DNA from 2 places in the Gordonia sp. HS-NH1 genome. Region 1 is predicted to be linked to the other one. Evidence: riboswitches for the same ligand, from Rfam matches in the RefSeq annotation. Region 1 holds a riboswitch; the other holds the start of a gene.
The links. Region 1 has a riboswitch for thiamine pyrophosphate ahead of thiC (phosphomethylpyrimidine synthase ThiC). Riboswitches for the same ligand answer to the same signal wherever they lie in the genome.
Positions count from the first base shown of each region.

Region 2: linked by a shared signal. The riboswitch ahead of AMD30_RS00095 (TenA family protein) and the one ahead of thiC (phosphomethylpyrimidine synthase ThiC) in region 1 are both predicted to bind thiamine pyrophosphate.

Region 1 is NZ_LIYC01000045.1:17,786-25,003, reverse strand. It holds gene AMD30_RS21125 (TIGR00341 family protein) at 1-422, shown strand, start outside; gene thiD (bifunctional hydroxymethylpyrimidine kinase/phosphomethylpyrimidine kinase) at 419-1,372, opposite strand; gene thiC (phosphomethylpyrimidine synthase ThiC) at 1,372-3,060, opposite strand; TPP riboswitch at 3,068-3,157, opposite strand; gene AMD30_RS21110 (GNAT family N-acetyltransferase) at 3,380-3,727, shown strand; gene AMD30_RS21105 ((2,3-dihydroxybenzoyl)adenylate synthase) at 3,828-5,498, opposite strand; gene AMD30_RS21100 (salicylate synthase) at 5,656-6,996, shown strand; gene AMD30_RS21095 (acyl carrier protein) at 7,043-7,218, shown strand, end outside.
Region 2 is NZ_LIYC01000001.1:13,737-20,954, forward strand. It holds gene AMD30_RS00070 (SDR family NAD(P)-dependent oxidoreductase) at 1-202, opposite strand, end outside; gene AMD30_RS00075 (alpha/beta hydrolase) at 199-1,152, opposite strand; gene AMD30_RS00080 (flavin-containing monooxygenase) at 1,149-2,525, opposite strand; gene AMD30_RS00085 (TetR/AcrR family transcriptional regulator) at 2,703-3,344, shown strand; gene AMD30_RS00090 (LLM class F420-dependent oxidoreductase) at 3,425-4,282, shown strand; TPP riboswitch at 4,313-4,408, shown strand; gene AMD30_RS00095 (TenA family protein) at 4,396-5,106, shown strand; gene AMD30_RS00100 (ABC transporter substrate-binding protein) at 5,091-6,119, shown strand; gene AMD30_RS00105 (ABC transporter permease) at 6,125-6,904, shown strand; gene AMD30_RS00110 (ABC transporter ATP-binding protein) at 6,901-7,218, shown strand, end outside.

The DNA.
Region 1 (7,218 bases):
CACTCGCGATCGGCGCGTTCATCCTGTTCGCCTCCAACATGATCGCGATGATCATCACCTGCACGGTCGTGCTGGTGTTCGCCAGGTATCACGACGTGGCGGACGTGGGGCGTCGTCGACGACGGCGAGCGTATGTGGTGCTCTCGGCCGCGTTCGTCCTCGTCACCGTGCCGATGGTCCTCAACTCCCTGTCGGCGGTGTGGGTCCGGCAGGTCCACGACGCCACGGAGCAGTGGCTCGCGGACACCCCGGGCGCCGAGGTGTCCGGGGTGACTTGGCACGGAGGCACGGCGACCATCTCCGTACTCGGTCCCGAGAAGCTGCCGCCTCTTACCGATCTCGAAGAATCCGTGCACGATCTGCTGCCCTGGGAGTCCGACATCGTGGTCATCCACGACGTCGGTGAGCGACTGGACGGCTAGGACGGCCTCTGATCCTCCGACCGGACGCCCAGTCGCCACAACGGATTGACCGGGCCGTGGCCGGCGCCCAGCGGATAGGCGGCCGCCAGGCAGCGGGTCACCCAACTCTTGGCGAAGGCGACCGACTCGGGGACCGGAAGACCGTGTGCGAGTGCGCACGCGATCGCCGCGGCCAGGGTGTCGCCGGCGCCGTGGTCGTGTGGGGTGTCGATGCGCTCATGGCTGAGCTCGATGAACTCCCCGCCGTCGTAGAGCAGATCCGGCGACTGATCCGACGCGCGCAGGTGCCCGCCCTTCACCAGCGCCCAGCGCGGCCCGAGATCGAGCAGCGCCCGGGCCGCATCGCGCTGGGAAGCCGCGTCGGTGACCTCGATCCCGGTGATCAACCGGACCTCGTCCAGATTCGGTGTCACCACGGTGGCGAGAGGGAACAGGTTGTGACGCAACGTGTCGAGTGCCGAGTCGGCGAGCAACTGGTTGCCGTGCATGGATGCGCACACCGGGTCGACCACCAGCGGGACGGATGAGTCCCGACCGATGCCGCTCCGGCCGCACTGCTCGACGATGGCCTCGATGATCGGCGCCGACGCGAGCATCCCGGTCTTCGCCGCGGCGACTCCGATGTCACCGACCACGGAGTCGATCTGCGCCGCCACGGTCTGTGGGGTGATCTCCTCGAATCCGGTGACGCCCAGCGAGTTCTGAACCGTCACCGCGGTCACCGCGACGCACCCGTGCACCCCGAGCAGGGCGAAGGTGCGCATGTCGGCCTGAATCCCCGCACCCCCACCCGAATCCGAACCGGCGATGGTCAGGACCCGAGTCGGAACAGACCCGGGCGGGCCGATCGGGAGCCCGACGAAGGCCTGCTCGTCGACTGTGCGCTGATTTCCGTCGACCGTGCGTTGATTCTCGTCGACTGTGCGTCGTCCTGCGTTGACTGTGCCCATCAGGCACCCCCTGCGGTCTCGAGCGGTAGATACACGCGGCTCCCGGCGTCGGCGAACTCCGCCGACTTCGCCGCCATGCCCTCCGCGATCGTTCGGTCGATGTCCTCGGTGGTCACGAGACCGTGCTCCTCGGCGTAGGCGCGGACATCCGCCGAGATCCGCATCGAGCAGAACTTGGGGCCGCACATGGAACAGAAGTGGGCCGTCTTGGCCGGCTCGGCGGGCAGTGTCTCGTCGTGGAAGGCGCGGGCGGTGTCGGGATCGAGGGCGAGGTTGAACTGGTCGTTCCAGCGGAATTCGAAGCGCGCCTTGCTGAGTGCGTCGTCGCGTTCCTGCGCCCGCGGGTGCCCCTTGGCGAGGTCGGCGGAGTGCGCGGCGATCTTGTATGTGATCACGCCGACCTTGACGTCGTCGCGGTCCGGGAGGCCGAGATGCTCTTTCGGTGTCACGTAGCAGAGCATCGCGGTGCCGGCCTGGGCGATCATCGCCGCACCGATCGCCGAGGTGATGTGGTCGTATGCGGGTGCGATGTCGGTGGCGAGGGGCCCCAGAGTGTAGAACGGCGCCTCCTCGCACAGCTCTTCCTCGAGGCGTACGTTCTCCGCGATCTTGTGCATGGGGACGTGCCCTGGTCCCTCGATCATGACCTGCACGCCATGGGATTTGGCGATCGTGGTCAGCTCGCCGAGGGTGCGGAGCTCGGCGAACTGCGCCTCGTCGTTGGCGTCGGCGATCGATCCCGGGCGTAGGCCGTCGCCGAGCGAGAACGTGATGTCGTAGCGGCGGAAGATCTCGCACAGCTCGTCGAAGTGGGTGTACAGAAACGACTCCCGGTGATGCGCCAGGCACCAGGCGGCCATGATCGAACCACCGCGGGAGACGATTCCGGTCACCCGCTCAGCGGTGAGCGGGACGTGGCGCAGCAGGACTCCGGCATGGACCGTCATGTAGTCGACGCCCTGCTCGGCCTGCTCGATCACGGTGTCGCGGTACAGCTCCCACGTGAGCGAGGCGGGATCGCCGTTGACCTTCTCGAGCGCCTGATAGATGGGTACCGTCCCGACGGGGACGGGCGAGTTGCGAATGATCCACTCGCGGGTGGTGTGGATGTCGGCGCCGGTCGAGAGGTCCATGATCGTGTCGGCGCCCCAGCGGGTCGCCCACACCATCTTCTCGACCTCGTCGGAAATCGAGCTGCGGACCGCCGAATTGCCGATGTTCGCATTGACTTTCACCGCGAAGCGCTTCCCGATGATCATCGGCTCGGACTCGGGATGACGATGGTTCGCCGGGATCACCGCACGTCCGATCGCCACCTCGGACCGGACCAGTTCGGCGTCGACGCCCTCCCGGGCGGCGATGAACCGCATCTCGTCGGTGACGATCCCGGCGCGCGCCCAGGCCAGCTGGGTGCTCGCGCCGTCGATCGGCTCGGGCCGGTGCCAGCTGTCGCGGGTGGGTGCGAGGCCCTGCTCGACGTCGATGCGCGCCGACCGGTCGGTGTACGGGCCCGAGGTGTCGTAGACGTCCAGATGCTCGCCGTTGGTGAGGTGGATGCGACGCTGCGGTACACGCAGGTCGTCGACCGAGAGATAGTGCTTGGTGCTGCCCTCGATGGGACCGAGGGTCAGGAACCCGGAATCGGCAGGTGCGCTGTCGGTGCGCGTGGCGGATACACGTGTGCCCATGGCGGTTCTCCCTACGCCGGCATTACCCGGACAGGTTCGAGCGGTCGGCGACCGCCCGTCGCCATCTCAGCCCTCGGTCATCGTGAGAGCCCCCGCGGTGTGTAGTTGTCGTGCGCCCGTCACCATACCTCGACTCGTCCGGAGCCAGGCCCGGGGCGGGAGTGAACCGTCTCGATCTGCGACGGCAGCGCCATCGGGGTCGGCAGTTACGGTTCCGTAAGGTAGCGTGTGACCCTGATCACAGACGGTGCCGGTGTCGAGCCGCGGCAGTCGCCCGTCGGCGATCAGATGTCCGCGATCAAGAGGTGAGGAGGGTCGGGTGCTACGTAAGCATCGTCAGCGACCACCACAGTCGGCGAAGTCGATCCTGCAACAGATCTCGCAGGTGGTGCACAACCCGGACCGCGACCGATTCGAACTCTGGGTCGCCGGTGACCTGGTCGGTGTGCTCGGCTATTCGACCGAGACGGTCGACGGTCAGACCACGATCACCGTGCTGCACACCGTGCTCTACGACGAGTACAGCGGACACGGCCTCGCCACCCGGCTCACCCGCACCGTCGTGCACCATGCCCGCGAGCAGGGCGCCCGCCTGCGGCCGGTGTGCACGTTCACCAAGCGCTACCTCGACAGCCATCCCGGGATAGTGACGCTCGCCCCGGTGTGATCGAGCGTCGGAGGGCACGTCGACGCCCTTCGTGGCTCGTCGCTATCGCTCCTCGCACCTCAGGGAGCAGGAGTCGTTCGTCGCTATCGCTCCTCGCACCTCAGGGAGCGGGCGGGCCGGCGAGCAGTGTCTCGCGAAGTACCTTTTTGTCGATCTTGCCGACCGCGGTGACCGGGAGTGTGGTCACGACGCGGATCACGTCCGGCAGCTTGAACGATGCGAGTCCGCGCCCGGTGAGGAACGTCCGGATCGTGGCGAGTTCGAGCGGCTGGGCCGGCGGGTGCTCGTGTGAGAGCACCACGGCGGCGCAGATCTTCTCGCCGAGCGCGTCGTCGGGAAGTCCGACCACGGCGACCTGCCGGACCGAGTCGTGCGCGAGGAGGTTCTCCTCGACGTCGTCCGCGGCGACGTTCTCGCCGGCGCGCACGATGGTGTCCTTGATGCGCCCGGTCACGGAGACGTGGCCCGACGGCAGTCTCGTGACCTTGTCGCCGGAACGATAGAACCCGTCCGGCGTGAACGACTTCTCGTTGTGCGCCGCGGCGCGGTAGTACCCGCGGATCGTGTACGGCCCCCGCACGAGCAGTTCCCCTTCGACGCCGTCGGGGACGTCGGCGCCGTCTTCGTCGACCACCCGCACCTCGTCGAGTTCCGACATCGGGGAACCCTGCACCTGATGGACCAGGTCGCGCGGTTCGCCGGGACGGGTGTAGCAGATCAGCCCTTCGGCCATGCCGAACACCTGCTGGACGACGTCGCCGAGGGCCTCGTCGAGGGCGACCGCATCGGGCTGGGCCAGTTTGGCGCCACCCACCTGCAGCAGGCGTAGCGAACTGACGTCCGCCGGCTCCCACTCGGTTGCCGCGCACCAGAGTTGCGCCAGGGCGGGAACGAGTGCCGTCACGGTGACTCGGTGCCGTTCGATGAGGTCGAACGTGTTGTCCGGACTGGGGTTGTCGGCGAAGACGACATGGCCCCCGACGCCGAACACGCCGAGGATCCCGGGGCAGCACAAGGGGAAGTTGTGTGCGGCGGGCAGCGCGACGAGGTAGGTGTCGTCGGCGGTGAGACCGGCGACGTCCGCCGACAGGCGCGCGTTGAGGTCGTAATCGTCGTGCGTGCGCGCGATGAGCTTCGGCAGGCCGGTGGTACCCCCCGACACCAGGAACAGCGCCGGCAATCCGGGGTCCGGGTCGGCCGGCAGCCCGACGGTGGCGGGGTCGGCGTCGGGAAGCGCCGCGAAGCGGCCCGGATCGCCCGAGATGAAGACCTGTGCGACCTCGGGTACCCGCGACTGCAGATCGGCCGCGAGGTCGCGGAAGTCGAATCCACGACGACCGTCCTCGCCGATGTAGGCGACCGCTCCCGCGCCCGCCGCGAGGTGCGCGATCTCGGTGATCCGATGCGCGGGCAGTGTCATCACCGGCACGACGCCTGCGCGCAGCAGGCCGAACAGCGTCACGGCGAAGTCGAGGGAGTTGTTGAGCTGCAGGACGACCCGTTGGGCCGGCTGCAGACCGGCGTCGACGAAACCCGCGGCGCGGCGGAGGGTGGCGGCGCGGAACTCGGCGTAGGTGAGCGTGCGCGGACCGTCGGTGGAGGCATCGGTCACCGCGGGAACATCGGGGGAGCGCTCGGCGGCGAGATCGAGGGCCGCGAACAGCGGGCGGTCGAGGAAGACACCCGCATCCCGGTACTTCTGTGCCTGGGCGTCGGCGTAGGGGGTGAAACCGTCGAGCAGATCGGGCACGTGGTCGAGGTGCGTCGGCATGAGTTCATTCAAACACAGCCAGGATAGGGTAACCTTACCGGTCGATACGGGACGGCGAACCGGCTCTCGACCCGCGGGGGGTTGTTTGATTAGGCTGCCCTAAGATTCCCTATGATCATCGGTGCTCGAGTGCATCACGACCGGAGGAACGAAGGACATGTCGCTGACAACCGAATCGCACGCCGCGCAGTTCGTCGACCTGCTCGCGCCTGCCTCGCCGCTGAGCGAGTCCGATGCCGCACGGATCACGGCGGCCTGGGCGGGCTCCGGGGAGTTCGGCGACCATGTCGTCTACGAGCGTGACCGGCGCTGGACGTTCGCGGCCGGTGTCCGTGCTCGGGTGGTAGTCACGCGGAGCGAGGTCGTCGTCGACGACCGGGGTGATCGGACGACGACGTCCTGGCACGGCGACCCGGCCGACGCGCTCGCCGCCGCCACCGCGTCGCTGTCGATTCCGGACTGGCGCGTCTACGGCTGGGTCGGTTTCGACTTCTGCGCGCCCTACCACGGCATCCTCGACCGTGTCCCCGAGGACACCGTCCTCGCGCACCTCATCGTCCCCGAGTTCGAGGCGACCGTCGATGCCGGCGGAGTCGACACCGGGTCCGTCGAAGCCGACCGCGCTCAGCGTCTTCTCGAGATCGCCTCGCAGGCAACCGTTTCGGCGCAGTCGCGACCGGTCGACGTCCAGTCCGACCCCGACGACTACCGCGGCCGGGTGGCGACCGCTGTCGCCGAGATCGAAGCCGGCCGGTACCAGAAGGTGATCCTCTCGCGCGCGGTCGACATCCCGTTCGACGTGGACATCCCCGCGACCTACGCCCGCGGCCGTGCCGACAACAACCCCGCCCGCAGCTACCTGCTCTCGCTCGGCGACCTGCAGGCCGCCGGGTTCAGCCCCGAACTCGTCGTCGCGGTGCACGACGACCGGACCGTGGTCACCGAACCACTGGCCGGCACAAGGGCTTTCGGAATCTCGCCCGAGCAGGACGCCGCGGCCCGCGCCGACCTGCTGTCCGATGCCAAGGAGATCGCCGAGCATGCCATGTCGGTGCGGGCCTGCTTCGACGAGATCTCCTCGATCGCCGTTGCCGGCACGACGGTGGTGAGCGAGTTCATGGAAGTCCGCGAACGCGGCAGCGTCCAGCACCTGGCCTCGACCGTGCGCGGAACCCTCCTCGACCACGAAACACCCTGGCGCGCACTCGAGGTCGTGTTCCCGTCGATCACCGCTTCGGGAATTCCCAAGACCCCGGCCGTGGAGGCGATCGACCGTCTGGAGCCCCGTCGTCGTGGTCTGTACTCCGGCGCGATCCTCACCGCGGCGTCGACCGGCGAGCTCGAGGCGACCCTCGCGCTGCGCACCATCTTCGCCTCCGGAGACGGTGCGTGGCTGCGTGCAGGTGCCGGGATCGTCGCGCAGTCCACGCCGGAGCGCGAGTTCACCGAGACCTGCGAGAAGCTCGGCAGCGTCGCCCCGTACGTGGTCCCGCGCTGATCACCCGATACTTTCGACCGAACACCCCCATCTCAGGAGTCACCACATGTCCGACCACATCACCGAAGCCCTGCGCGGCATCCTCGAAGAAGACCTCGACCTCGCGCTCGGCGACGTCAGCCGCGACTCCAAGCTGATCGACGACCTGGGGCTGGACTCGGTGGCGTTCGCCATCGGCGTGGTGGCGATCGAGGAACGTCTCGGGGTGAAGCTCTCGGAGCG
Region 2 (7,218 bases), on a different contig from region 1:
CATCGGCGAAAGTCGCTGCGACCGAAGCCTCGTCGGTCACGTCGAGGTGCACCGCCACCACCCCGTCACGCGCGGCCGCGACCTGGTCGGCACGTTCGGTGTCGCGGTCGGCCACGGTCACCTGCACGCCCTCCTCGACGAACGCGTCGACCGTGGCGAGACCGATGCCGGAGGCACCCCCGATCACGATCGCCCGGCTCATCGCGTCCCGGCCCCCACGACCTCGGACCTCGACACCAGATGCCTGGTCAGGAAGCCGATCTCGTGTGCGACGCATGGTTCGAAGTAATCGTTGCCCGCAAAGACGTCGAAGTGATCGCACGGGTAGTGGCGAACCTCGGCGTGCGCCTTGAACGCGGTCTTCGACGCCGCGTGCGGCGGTGCGGCGGAGTCGAAGTCGGCGATCTGGAAGAGCACCGGGGCATGGACATGGGTGGCGTACTTGTCGACCCGGAACGATCCGATCTCGAGCCCGACCGACGCGTCGACCTCGTTACGCCACGACGGCCCGGCGATGGCGCGATAACTCTCCAGGAACCCGGGCGCGGTCAGCGCGGCACCCACGTCGCCGGGTTCGCCGACGACCCGCATCATCTTGGGCGCGCGGCCGAACCGCCGCGCCACCGAACTGGCCACCGCGGTGGCGGTGGATCGGGCGATGGCCGCCCCACCGACCTGCGCATAAGCGACACGACCGGCAGCGAGACCGTTGACCAGCGGGACCACCGCGATGACCGCGACCACGTCGGTGCGATCGGCGGCGACGGTGAGCGCGTGCCCGCCGGACTGGGACACACCCCAGAGGATGATCCGCTCGGGGTCCACTCCCGGCTGCTCGCTGGCCGCGGTGACCGCCGCGCGATAGTCGTCGGCCTGGCGTTCCAGTGAGATCTGTTGTCGCGGATCACCTCCGGACAACCCGAAGCCGCGGTAGTCGAACGCGAGGACCGCCAGACCGGCGGCCGCGAAACGCTGTGCGTACGGGGCCAGGCCCGAGTCCTTCGTCCCGGCGAAGCCGTGTGCCATGACGACGACGGGGCGCTTGCCGTCGATCTCGAATGCCGACGACTCCGCGCCCGGGAAGAACCAGGCATCGCATTCGGCGTCGGTCGAGCGGAAACGTACGGTGGTCGCGCCGTCGGGGGTGCTCATGCGGAGACTCCCTTCGTGACCAGGTCCGCGGTGATCCCCGCCCAGGTCGGCGGCCCCTGCTGCCGGGCACGGCGGATGCCGGCCGGGATCTCCTTGGTCCGCATGTTGTGTTCGTAGAGATAGTGATCGAGCTGCTGTGTGTGTCGCGGCCGGTCGAGCATGTGCCCCGTGTAGTACTGCATGTCCGCCTCGATCGTCTGTCGCATCTCCGGCACCGAGGGAAGCCGGTAGTGTCCCGTCGCGTAGGCCCCGATCAGCCGCGCCTGGCACTCCACGAACGGGAACAGGGTCGGAACCGCCTGTGCGAACCCGGCGAAGACGAGGTCATCGATCCCCGGGTAGAACATCCGCTTGTAGAGGTCGATCCGGTTGTCGGGCGCACTGATGAAGTCCGGGTCGAAGAACGGGAACGTGATGTTGTACCCCGTCGCGTAGATGATGATGTCGAAGTCGTCGGCCGTCCCGTCGTCGAAATGGACCGTGGACCCGTCGAATCGACTGATGTTGGGTTTGGGGATGACATCGCCCGACCCCAGGCGTAGCGGCAGTTCCACCGACTGGGTCGGATGCGCCTCGAAGAACTTGTGATTCGGCGTCGGCAGGCCGTAATCCTCTGGGCGGCCCGCGGTCACCGGCTGCATGACCTGGACGAACTTCCGCTGCCAGGACGTGGGCAGGTACGGCGTCGACCGGTAGTACTTGTCCGCCGGTTTGCCGCCGAAGTACTTCGGCACGATCCACGCACCCGACCGTGTGGAGAGGGTCAGCTTGTTGTCCAGCGCCTTCGACGACAGTTCGACGGCGATGTCGGCCGCGCTGTTGCCCAGCCCGACCACCAGGATGCGCTTGCCCGTGAAGTCGTGCGGGGTACGCGGATCGATGTAGTGGTGGGCATGCATCTCGATGCCGTCGAAGTCGCCGGGGAAGTCGGGCCACCGCGGATCCCAGTGATGACCGTTCGCCACCACCAGCAGGTCGAACCGTCGACGTTCGCCGTGCTGGGTCTCCAGTTCCCAACCGCCGCCGTCCAACCGGGTCGCGTGCTCGATCCCGTTGGTGAACTCGATCGACGAGTACAGATCGAAGGCCTCGGCGTACGAATCGAGATACGCCTTCACCTGGGTGTGGTGCGGGAAGTCGGGGTAGTCGTCGGGCATCGGGAAATCCCGGAACGACAACTGATGCTTCGAGGTGTCGATGTGCAGCGACCGGTAGGCGCTGCTGTGACCGTTCGGGTTCCCGAACGCCCAGTTGCCGCCCACCCTGTCCGAACTCTCGAAACAGGTGTACGGGACGCCGTAGTCGGTGAGCATCTTCCCGGCGGTCAGCCCGCTGATTCCGGCGCCGATGATCGCGGTTGTTGGTAAAGGCACACTGCCCCCTCGATGGACCCGCTGTGGTCACGATGTGGATGTAGACACAATCTGATTTGTGTCTACACGATGGGACGTATCGTGTACACAGAATCCGCGAACTGTCTACGACGTATCTGCTTCCCACCCCGAGCGGACACCCGGACACACGGCGCGCGACGACCCCGAACGCAGGAGATGCCGGTGACCGAAGCCTCGACCACGACGGTCCACGAGCGGTTGCTCGACGCCACGCAGAAGTTGCTCGCGGACAAGGGCATCCGGGCGACCACCATGCAACAGGTCGCGGAGTCGGCGGGCGTGTCCCGCGCGTGGCTGTATCGGCACTATCCGGACAAACCGTCCATGATCGGCGCGACGATCGTCCGCCTGACCGAATCGTTCTGGCGCGACGCCCGTGCCGAGCTCGATGCCATCGGCGACCTGGCCGGCCAGCTCACCGCCGGGGTGCGTATCGGTCGAGGCGCCTACGACGACCCGGGCACGCTGCTGTTGAGGCTCCGCACCGAGGAGCCGACCGAGTTCGCCGAATGCGCGGGCGTCGGCGTCGTCAAACTGATCCCCGACCTCGCGGCGTTCTGGCTCCCCTTCGTCGAGCAGGCCGTCGACCGGGGCGAGATACATCCCGCACACGATCTGCGCGAGGTGTCCGAATGGGTTGCGCGCGTGCTGATCAGCCTCGGCACCTCGCCCGGCGAGGCACTCGACATCGACGACGCCGGGCAGATCCGGCGTCACCTGGACCTCTTCGTCATGCCGGCGCTGTCCACACACCCGCGTGATCGGACCGTCGGCGCCCACCGGCCACCCCTGGCCTGAGTGACGCCGATCACCTAGACTGGTGTCCAGTCAACCGTCCGGATCGTGCGGACGACCGAACGACGCCGTCGGAGGGCCACATGGATTTCGGGATCGTGCAGTTCACCAGTGACCGGGGACTCAAGCCCCATGTCCTGGCTCCGCTCATCGAGGATGCGGGGTTCGCGTCGTACTACGTCCCCGAACACGGACACATTCCGACGCGACGCGACGCCGCACACCCCCGCACCGGCGACGAGACCCTTCCCGACGAGCGCTACATGCGCACCCTGGACCCCTGGACGTCACTCGCTGCCGCGGCAGCCGTGACCGAACGCATCCGGCTCGCCACCGCGGTGGCCCTGCCGGTGCAGTCCGACCCCATCACTCTCGCCAAGACCATCGCGACGCTCGATCACATCTCCGACGGAAGAGTCACTCTCGGTGTCGGATTCGGCTGGAATCTCGACGAACTCGCCGACCACGACGTGCCGCCGAAGCGGCGGCGGACCATGCTCCGGGAATACCTCGAGGCGATGACCGCCCTCTGGACGCAGGAAGAGGCCGAGTTCGCCGGCGAGTTCGTCAACTTCGGCCCCAGCTGGGCGTGGCCCAAGTCGACCCAGGCGCACATCCCGGTGCAGGTGGGCGCGGCGGGCAACGAGAAGAACTTCAAGTGGATCGCGCGCAGTGCCGATGGGTGGATCACGACCCCCGGCGAGGAGGACATCGAGGGATCGGTGTCCCTGCTCAAGCAGATCTGGTCCGACGCCGGCCGCGACGGCGAGCCCGAGATCGTCGTCCTCGATTTCCGGCCGGTCCCCGAGAAGCTCGAGAAATGGCGCGAGATCGGGGTCACGACAGTGCTGTACGGCCTGCCCGACGACTCGGTCGAGCGCGCGACCGGATACCTCGCGAAGCTGGCCGGCAAGCTGGGCATCGAGCCCGCGGTCGTCTAGGCCCCCTGCTCCCTTCTGCTAGCCTGGTTCCGTTCTGACACGGGGTGCTCCGCGACCGCGGGGCTGAGATGAGACCCGAGAACCTGTCCAGGTAATGCTGGCGAAGGGATGTCATGTCTTTGCGTACGCTGTTGCCCGATACCGGCCGCTTCACCGATCAGCTGTGGGACCAGACCTCCGGCCTGAGGGCGGCGATCGACGATCTCGAGTTCCTGCGCCGCCTCGGGGACGGGACGTTGCCCCTGGAGGTGTTCCGCACCTACCTGGAACAGGATTCCCTGTACCTGGCCGGGTACTCGAGAGCACTCGCGATCCTGGCGTCGAAGTCGCCGGATCCGCAGACCGCGGCGTTCTGGGCGAATTCGTCGGCAACCGCGGCCGCCGTCGAGGTCACCCTGCACGGCGACCTGCTCGAGGGAGGCCAGTTGCCGCCGCGGCAGGGTGAACCCGAGCCGTCGACCGCCTGCCTCGGGTACGTGTCCTATCTGATCGCCACCGCCGCGACCGAGTCGTACGCGGTCGGCGCGGCCGCCGCACTGCCCTGCTTCTGGATCTACGCCGATGTCGGCCGAGGACTTGCCGCGAGCGCCGCCGCGGTTCTCGCCGCCGACCCGAACCATCCCTACGCACAGTGGGTGACCACCTACGACGCCCCGGAGTTCCAGGAGTCCGCCGCTCGGGCAAGGGAATTGGTGGATGCGGCGGCGGCGTCCGCCGGCGCGGAGGAGCAGGCCGCGATGACCGCTGCGTTCACCGTCGCCACCCGGTACGAGCTCATGTTCTGGGACACCGCGTTGCACCCCTACGCATGGCCCGCCGCATGATCGGCCGCGTGCACCGCATCCTCGCCGGGTTCGTCGTCGCGATCGCGGTGTTGTCGACAGCCACCGCGTGCGGGTCGGACTCCGCCTCCGACGACACCATCCGATTCGCGCTCGACTGGACCCCGAACACCAACCACACGGGACTGTTCGTGGCGCAACAGCGCGGCTTCTTCGCCGAGTCCGGACTGGACGTCGAGATACTGCCCTACAACAACACCGCCGTCGACACCGTGGTGGACGCGGGGAACGCCCAGTTCGGGATCAGCACCCACAACTCGTCCACCTTCTCCCGGGCCTCGGGCGCGCACACGATCTCCGTGCTCGCGCCGCTGCAGCGATGGGCGACGGGTATCGGGGTTCGGGCCGGTCGTGACGACATCGCGAGCCCGAAGGACCTCGACGGCAGGACATATGCCGGGTTCGGCGACCCCGGCGAGGAAGAGACCCTCAAGCAGGTGATCCGGAACGACGGCGGCACAGGAGATTTCACGTCGGTGACCCTCGGCACCTCCGCGTACGAGGCCGTCTACTCGGGGCGGGCGGACTTCACCGTCTCCTACCTCGCCTGGGAGGGCATCGAGGCCGAGCATCACGGAACCCCGATGAAGTACTTCCACTACACCGACTTCGGATTCCCGGAGGCCTACGCGATCGTCGTCGACGCCAACGAGGACTGGCTGGCGGAGAATCCGGAGCGTGCGGCGAAGTTCGTACGGGCGCTGCAACGCGGCTACCAGGCCGCGGCGGACGACCCAGACGCGGCCGCACGCGACCTCATCGAGGCCAACCCCGGCGCGTTCAACGACGAACAGCTGGTGATCGAGAGCCAGCGGATGCTCGCCGACCGGTACATGAAGGATGCCGACGGCAAGGTCGGCACGCAAACGCTGGAACAATGGGCCGGCAACTCCGGATTCCTCTACCGCAGTGGACTTCTCACCGGTCCGGACGGCGCTCCGCTCACGGCCGAACCGGACTGGTCGACCTACTTCACCAATGAGTACCTGGGCTGAGTGCCGTGGCCCCGCCCGCTAGCACCGGTCTCCGGCGGGCGGCACCCGCGATCGTGACGGTGGCGGCCCTCGTCGCGGTCTGGCAGATCTACGTCGAGCTCAGCGGAATCCGGCCCCAGCTCCTGCCGTCACCGTCGCGTGTCGCGGAGCAGGGGTGGGCGCACCGGAGCGAGATCGGGGTGCATGCCGCGGCGACTCTCCAGGTCACACTGATCGGATTCGGGGTGTCGCTGGTACTGGCGTGGGTGCTGGCGATCATCGTCGACTTCTCCCCCGTACTGCGCCGGGCGTTCGTACCCCTGTTCGTCGCGTCGCAGACGTTGCCGATCATCGCGATCGCGCCGCTGATGGTCATCTGGTTCGGATTCGGCGTACTGCCCAAAGTCCTGGTCATCGCCCTGGTCACCTTCTTTCCGATGGCGATCGGGCTGATCGAGGGATTCGCGGCCGCCGACCGCGAGGCCGGCGCACTCCTGCGGAGCATGGGTGCCACTCGCCGCCAGATCTTTCGCTACGTCCGCCTCCCCTCCGCGCTGCCCCGGTTCTTCACCGCGCTGCGGATCGGCATCACCTACGCGGTGGTCGGTGCCGTGTTCGCCGAGTACGTCGGCGCCACGCAAGGGCTCGGCATCTACATGAGCCTGCAGAAGAACTCGTTCCGCACCGACCTCGTGCTCGCCGCGGTCCTGGTGACGGCACTCGTCAGTGTGTCCCTCTACCTGCTGACCTTCGCGGTCGAACGGGTCGTCGCACCGTGGGCGCGAGCCGAGAAGGCGCCGTCATGACCGACGAGACCCGCCGGCTCGTCGTGGACCGGCTGACGAAATCCTTCCCTCAGCCCGGCCGAGGTCGTCCCCGGCGGCATGTCCTCGACGCGGTCTCGTTCACGGCCGAACCCGGCGAATTCGTCTCCGTCATCGGGCCGAGTGGATGCGGCAAGAGCACGATCTTCAGCATGCTCGCCGGGCTCGACGTCCCCGACTCGGGCAGCGTCACCGTCGGCTCCGACACCGCAGTGGCCGGGCACTGCGCGTACATGCCGCAGAAAGACCTGCTGTTCCCGTGGCGCACGATCCTCGACAACACGATCCTCGGCCTC